2 regions of the Cellulosimicrobium sp. TH-20 genome follow, and region 1 is predicted to be linked to the other one. Evidence: riboswitches for the same ligand, from Rfam matches in the RefSeq annotation. Region 1 holds a riboswitch; the other holds the start of a gene.
What was found. Region 1 has a riboswitch for S-adenosylmethionine ahead of B8281_RS00790 (ABC transporter substrate-binding protein). Riboswitches for the same ligand answer to the same signal wherever they lie in the genome.

Region 1 (3,402 bases):
ACGAGCTCGAGCGGCTCCGGCACCTGCCAGAACGTCACGGTCGTGGAGAGCTTCTGGCCGTCCTTCTCCCGGACGCCGTCGGCGCCCTCGACCCAGCCCGCGTCGTCGAGGATCTTCTTCGCGCCCTCGGGGTCGTAGGCGAGCTCGTCCGCGACGCTCTCGTACAGCGGGGTCGAGTGCGACAGGACGCTCGTGGCCGGCTCGTCCTGGGCGCTGAGCACGGTGTCCGCGATCTGCTCGCGGTCGATGCCCTGGAGGATCGCCGTCCGCACGGCCTCGTCGCCCGCGAGCGGGCTCGACTCGTTGGGGAAGAGGTTGAACACGACGCCCGGGTTGGCGCGGTACTCGAGCCAGAACCCGTTCCCGTCGAACTGCGGCAGGTCGACGGTCGAGATCGCGGCCGTGGCGTCGATCTGCCCCGACTCCAGGCTGCCGCTGCGCACGCTCGCCTCGGGGATGACCTTGAACGTCACCGTGTCGAGGTAGGCCTCGCCCTGGTGGTCGCTCGCCTCCGAGCCCCACGCGTAGCCCGCGACCTTCTCGAGCACGATCTCCTGGTCCTGCGTGTACGACTTCACGGAGAACGGGCCCGAGCCGACGAACTTCCCAGCGCAGCGGTCCTCGACGCTCAGGCCGGCCGAGGACGGGGCGAGGAGGCCGAGCGAGAACGTCGACGTCGCCTGGAGGAACTGCGCGCTCGGCTCCGCGAAGTCCACCGTGAGGGTCTGCGGGTCGGTGACGGTCGTGCCCTCGTAGCCGACGAGGTACTGCGACCCGAGCGACGCCGTCGCGCCGAGCGCGACGATCGCGTCGAAGTTCGTCTTCACCGACTCGGCGTCGATCGGCGTGCCGTCGGCGTACGTCGCGTCGTCGCGCAGGTGGAACGTGTAGCTCGACGCGTCGTCGTTCACCCCCCAGCTCTCCGCGAGCCACGGCAGGATCTCGCCCGACTCCGGGTCCTGCGCCGTGAGCGACGCGACGGTCTGGCGGGCCGCCGCGATGGCGTCGTTGTTGCCGACCTGCTGCGGGTCGATGCAGTGCGAGTCGACCGTGAGGGCGAACGTCAGGTCGCCGCCCGTCACGGGCTCGCCGGACGGGCTGGGCGACCCGTCGCCGTCGGACGCGCCGGAGCCGCCGCCCGCGCACGCGCTGAGCAGGAGGCCCGTCGCGGCGGCCGCCGCGGCGACGGTCAGGGACCGGCGTCGGTGAGGTGTGGGGATCATGTCGTGCTGCTCTCCTCGTGTGCCGGCTGAGGACCGGCGGTCGTCCGGCGCCGGTGGTCGACCGTGCCGGGCCCAGGGCCGGCGCGGCGGGGGACCCACCGGGGTGCCGTGCTTACCGCGCGGCGGGAGCCACGCGGTCAGGTCGTTCCCGGAGCACCCCGTCACGTCGAAGGGTTGCTGGTCAGCGAGCCGGGCCTGCGTGCTGACGCTCGTCACCTGGGAGCAGGAAAGACAATCTCGACTGGTTGAGTCAAGTATCGAGACGGCCGTCCCGCCAGGCGGACGGTTGTTTCCGCCGAGACGACGCGAGTCGCGGCCGTCTCGCGTGTCACCGCGCCGGGAAGGGCGACTCGGGAGGTGGGGTGGCGCCACGGACCGGGCGCGCTCGGACGGGCGCCCGACCTGCGGCAGCACGGACCGCCGCGACGCCACCGACAGCGAAGCGCGCGCCACGGGCGTCGACAGCGACGTCGTCGACGCCCGGACGTGCGCCGGCACGCCGAGCACGACGCGCCACCGGAGCCGTCGCGATCAGGCCCGCCGACCGTAGCCGGCACGCGAGAGACCGAGAGAGCGAAACTCCTCAGGGACCGTCAAGATCTGATGCGGTGATTCTCGCCGTCACTTCTCCCCGCACCACGAGGAGCCAGTCGCGCAGCGGCATTCCCACGGCCTCGCGATAGAGCTCGGCATGAAGCCGGCCGTTGATCCACTCGACGACCTGCTCGTCGGAACGGTAGCGGTCCAGGGTGCTGTCGATCTCGTCGACGAGTCCGTCGTACCTGCTGGGGCCGACCAGGTCCAGGAAGCGCGCCAGAGCACCTGCGGGACTCCCGTAGTCCTCTTCCCAGTCCTGGTGGAAGAACGAGCCGAAGAACGCGTCGAGCGAGTGGTGGGTCGTCATGGCGCACCTCGCGGAGGGGTCGTCGCGTCAAGGAAGGGCGGCGTGAGTGCGAGAGCCTGCGTCGAGACCGGAGCTGCGCCCGGGACGCGACGCTACACCGTGGGCCTCTTCAGCAGGGGTGTTCTCAGCCTGCCGCCGGGCCCGCAGCGCAGCCACCTCCGTCATCCACGCCGCCCGGCTCGAGGAAGAGCGAACCGGCCGTGGCGTCGAGGATGCCTCGTCAGGCCGCCGTGAACCCCGCCGCGCGGCGGGTGTCGGCCGGGCTCCACAGGTCCGTCTTCACCTCGGCCTGCACGACGGGCACGACCTCCTCCGCGAACCGGCGCAGCACGTCCTCCTGCTGCGCCGCGGGGATCAGGTGGTTCACCGAGACGGACTGCAGGTCGTGCCGGTACGAGGCGTGGTAGTCGAGGATCTTCTCCGCCACGCGCTCCGGCGACCCCACGAGCGCGGGCCCGCGCTCGACGGCGTCCTCGACCGTCCGGAAGCTCGGTGCCTTCCCGACGGCGTCCGGCCCGTACCCCCGGCGCGCCGCCGCCGCGACCTGGCCCTCGTAGATCGGGCGGTACTGCTCGATCGCCTCCTCCGTCGTGTCGGCGAGGAACAGCCCGCCCGAGCCCGACCCGACGAACCCGTACGCCGGGTCGTGCCCGTGCGCCGCGTACTGCTCGCGGTAGCGGTCGATGAGCACCTGGTAGTTCTCGCGCGGCTGCAACGCGTTGGCGCTGACGATCGGGTCCCCGTACCGGGCCGCGAGGTCCACCGCGAAGCGCGACGTCGCCGACCCGTGCCAGATCCGGAACGGCCCGGCGAACGGCCGTGGCAGCGTCGTCGCGTGCTCCAGCGCGTGGCGGTGCCGCCCGCTCCAGCTGACGTCCTCCTCCGACAGCAGCAGGCGCAGCAGCTCGTAGTTCTCCTGGAGGTACTCGTACTGCTTGTCGAGGTCCAGCCCGAGCAGCGGGTACTGCAGCACCTCGTTGCCCTTGCCGATGACGATCTCCAGCCGCCCGCGGCTCAGCTGGTCGACCGTCGCGAGGTCCTCGGCGACGCGGATCGGGTCGAGCAGCGACAGCACGGTGACGCCCGTGCTCAGCAGGATGCGCGACGTCCGCGCCGCGACCGCGCCGAGGAGCACCGTCGGCGCCGACGACAGCATCTCTCCCGCGTGCCGCTCCCCCACCGCGAACGAGTCGAACCCGAGCTCCTCGGCCAGCACCGCCGTCTCCACGACCCGGTTCAACCGGTCGGACGGCGCGACCGCCTCCCCGGTCACGG
Region 2 (3,402 bases), 820 kb from region 1:
CGGGCTACCTGCTCGTCCTGCTGTTCGTCGCGGGCCCCCTGCGGCGCAGCGGCGCGTACACGATCCCCGACTTCGTGCACGCCCGGCTCGACTCCGTGGTCGCGCGCCGCGTGACGAGCGTGCTCGTGCTCGTCATCGGGTGGCTCTACGTGGTGCCGCAGCTCCACGGGGCGGCGCTCGTCATCACGAGCGTGGCCGCGGTGCCGCCGTGGGTCGGCTCGGTGGGGATCGCGGTCGTGGTGAGCGCCGTCGTCGCCGCGGGCGGGATGCGCTCCATCACGTTCGTCCAGGCGTTCCAGTTCTGGGTCAAGCTCACCGCGCTCGCGGTGCCGCTCGTCTTCGTGCTCATGGCGCTCGGCGGGGCGTTCGAGCCCGGCGGCGCCGTCGTCACGTTCGACCCCGCCGCCGTGTTCCCCCACGAGGCCGGGCCGGGCGGCCTCGACGCGTACGCCACCGTCTCGCTCCTGCTCGCCCTCCTGCTCGGCACGACCGGCCTGCCGCACGTCCTCGTGCGCTTCTACACCTCGCCCGACGGCGGCTCGGCCCGCCGCACGACCGTCGTCGTGCTCGTCATGATCAGCGTGTTCTACATGGTGTCGAGCACGCTCGGGCTCGTGGCGCGGGTCGTCGCGCCCGACCTCGCGGCGCCCGGGGTGGCGGACACCGTCGTCCTCACGCTGCCGACCCGCCTCGTGCCCGGGCTCGGCGGCGAGCTCCTCGCCGCGCTCGTCGTCGCCGGGGCGTTCGCCGCGTTCCTCGGGACGTCGTCGGGGCTCGTGGTCGCTCTGGCGGGCGTCGTGAGCCAGGACCTGTTCGGCGGCACCGTGCGGTCCTTCCGCTGGTCGGCGGTCGCGTGCACGCTCATCCCGCTCGCGTTCGCGCTCGTCACCATCCCGCAGGGCCTCGTGACGAGCGTCGGGACGGTGTTCGTCTTCGCGGCGTCGGCCCTGTCCCCCGTGATCCTGCTCGGCGTGTGGTGGCGCGGCCTCACCGCGCGCGGCGCGGTGGCGGGCATGGTCGTGGGCGCCGTCCTGTGCGCGACGGCGCTGCTCGCGTCGTCCGCGCTCGTCGCTGCGGGGTACGGGAGCCCGTCCGGCAGCACGGCCGACGGCGTCCCCGGCGTCGTGCGCGCCCTGCTCGCCCAGCCCGCCGCCTGGACCATCCCGCTCGCGACGGCGACCGTCGTCGTCGTGTCGCTCCTCGACCGGCGCGGGCCGCCGCTGCGCACCGACCGGTTCCTCCGCCGCCTGCACGTGCCCGAGCGCCGGAGGGCCTGAGACCTGCAAGGCCGACGACGACCCGTCGCCATGGTCGGTGTCTGGGACCTCGCTCGAGCACCTGAAATCTGTAGCGTAGGAAACCTGAAATTCGTAGCGTAGAGAGCCTGAGATCCGTAGCGCGGGGCGCCGCTACGCCTCCGGCCGATCCCTCCGCATCTCACCTGGCGGGCGCTCTCGACCGCATGTCGGATGGGTCGTAGGATCGTGCCAACCATCCAGAGCGGTCGAGAGTCCTGGCTCGACGACACCGCAGCAACCCGCCGACGGAAGCCTCCCGAGGACAAAGGTGCTAACGCCAGGGTCGATGGAGTGACGCATGACCTCAGAGGCATCCTTCGCGCACCGTCCGGGCCGTCCTCGGCCGACGGTGTCGTTCGAGCTCATGCCCCCGCGCCGACCGGACGCGGCCCCGAAGTTCTGGGAGACGGCACGCCGTCTCGTCGCGACGCACCCCGACTTCGTGTCCGTGACGTACGGCGCCGCGGGCACCGACCGCGCGACCGCGCGCCAGGTCGTCGGACGCCTGCTCCAGGGCACGCCCGTGCTGCCGATCGCACACCTCACGTGCGTCGGGGCGTCGCGCGAGGACGTGGAGTCGGTCATCACCGACTTCCTCGACGAGGGCGTGCGGAGCTTCCTCGCGCTGCGGGGCGACCCGCCGCGCGACCAGCCGGACTGGCAGCCCGCGCCCGACGGCGTCCGGTCGTCGACCGAGCTCGTCGCGCTGCTGCGCGAGGTCGAGGCGTCGCGCTGCGCGTCCGACCCCGCCGTCGCGCTGCGCGGCGCAGCCCGGCCGCTGACGATCGCCGTCGCGACGTTCTGCGACGGGAACCCCGCCGCCGGCACGACGCGCACCCAGGAGGTGCGCCGCCTCTGGCAGAAGCAGCAGGCCGGCGCGAGCTTCGCGATCACGCAGCTCTTCTACGACGCGTCGTCGTACACCGACTTCGTCGCCGAGGCCCGCGCGGCCGGCGTGACGATCCCCATCCTCGCCGGGCTGCTGCCCACGACGGAGCCCGCGCGGCTCCGTCGCGTCGAGGAGCTCACGGGCGTGCGCGCGCCCCAGCACCTGCTGGACGCGCTCGACGCCCTGCCCGACCCGGAGGCGCAGCACGCCTACGGGATCGCGTACTCGGTCGACCTCGCGCAGCGCGTCCTCGACGCGGGCACGCCCGGTCTGCACGTGTACACGTTCAACAAGCACCGCGCCGCTCTTGACCTGCTCGAGGGTGTCCACCTCGGCGGCGGGTCGGTCGGGACCGGGGGCGGCGCCAGCGCCGCCGCCGCCCCGCTCGTCCCGGACCTGGCCAGCGGGCCGTGGGTCACCGGCACCTCCCTGCCCACGACGAGCGCCGCCACGCACGGCGCGCCCGTCTGACCGGTCCTCCGGACCAGCAAGAGGTTTCGATCATGGCCACTTCCGTACCCTCCCCTACCCAGAACCCGGTCGGTTTTCCCGCCGGCACCGTGCTCGGCTACCCGCGCATCGGGCGCCGCCGCGAGCTGAAGAAGGCCGTCGAGGCGTTCTGGGCCGGCAAGACGTCGGCCGACGAGCTCGAGGCCACGGCCCGCGAGCTGCGCCTCGCGACCGTCCGCCGGCTCGTCGACCTCGGCCTCGGCGCCGACGACGCCTCGGTCCCCGGGTCGTTCTCCTTCTACGACCAGGTGCTCGACGTCGCCGCGGCCCTCGGGGCGGTCCCGTCGCGGTTCGCGTCGCTCACCGACGACGCCGGCCGCCTCGACCTCGCGGGCTACTTCACCGTGGCGCGCGGCCAGGGGGACGACGCCCCGCTCGAGATGACCAAGTGGTTCGACACCAACTACCACTACCTGGTCCCCGAGATCGGCCCGGACACCCCGATCCGCTTCGTCGACGACCGCGTCGTCCGCGAGTTCGTCGAGACCAAGGAGGCAAGCGTCGTGACGCGGCCCGTCGTCGTCGGGCCGGTCACGTTCCTCGCGCTGTCCAAGGCCGCGGACGACGCGCCCGCCGGGTACTCGCCGCTCGACCGCCTCGACGACGTCGTCGCCGCCTACGCCGACCTGCTGCGCGCGCTCGCCGCGGCGGGGGCGCCGTGGGTCCAGCTCGACGAGCCGATCCTCGTCACCGACTCGGTCGACG

Region 2: another riboswitch for S-adenosylmethionine. It lies ahead of B8281_RS04485 (methylenetetrahydrofolate reductase); the one in region 1 lies ahead of B8281_RS00790 (ABC transporter substrate-binding protein).

Annotation. Positions count from the first base shown of each region.
Region 1 is NZ_CP020857.1:169,115-172,516, forward strand. Features, by position in the region: gene B8281_RS00790 (ABC transporter substrate-binding protein) at 1-1,223, opposite strand, end outside; SAM riboswitch class IV at 1,327-1,440, opposite strand; gene B8281_RS00795 (contact-dependent growth inhibition system immunity protein) at 1,807-2,127, opposite strand; gene B8281_RS00800 (LLM class flavin-dependent oxidoreductase) at 2,348-3,402, opposite strand, start outside.
Region 2 is NZ_CP020857.1:988,677-992,078, reverse strand. Features, by position in the region: gene B8281_RS04490 (cation acetate symporter) at 1-1,277, shown strand, start outside; SAM riboswitch class I at 1,489-1,591, shown strand; gene B8281_RS04485 (methylenetetrahydrofolate reductase) at 1,597-2,658, shown strand; gene metE (5-methyltetrahydropteroyltriglutamate--homocysteine S-methyltransferase) at 2,691-3,402, shown strand, end outside.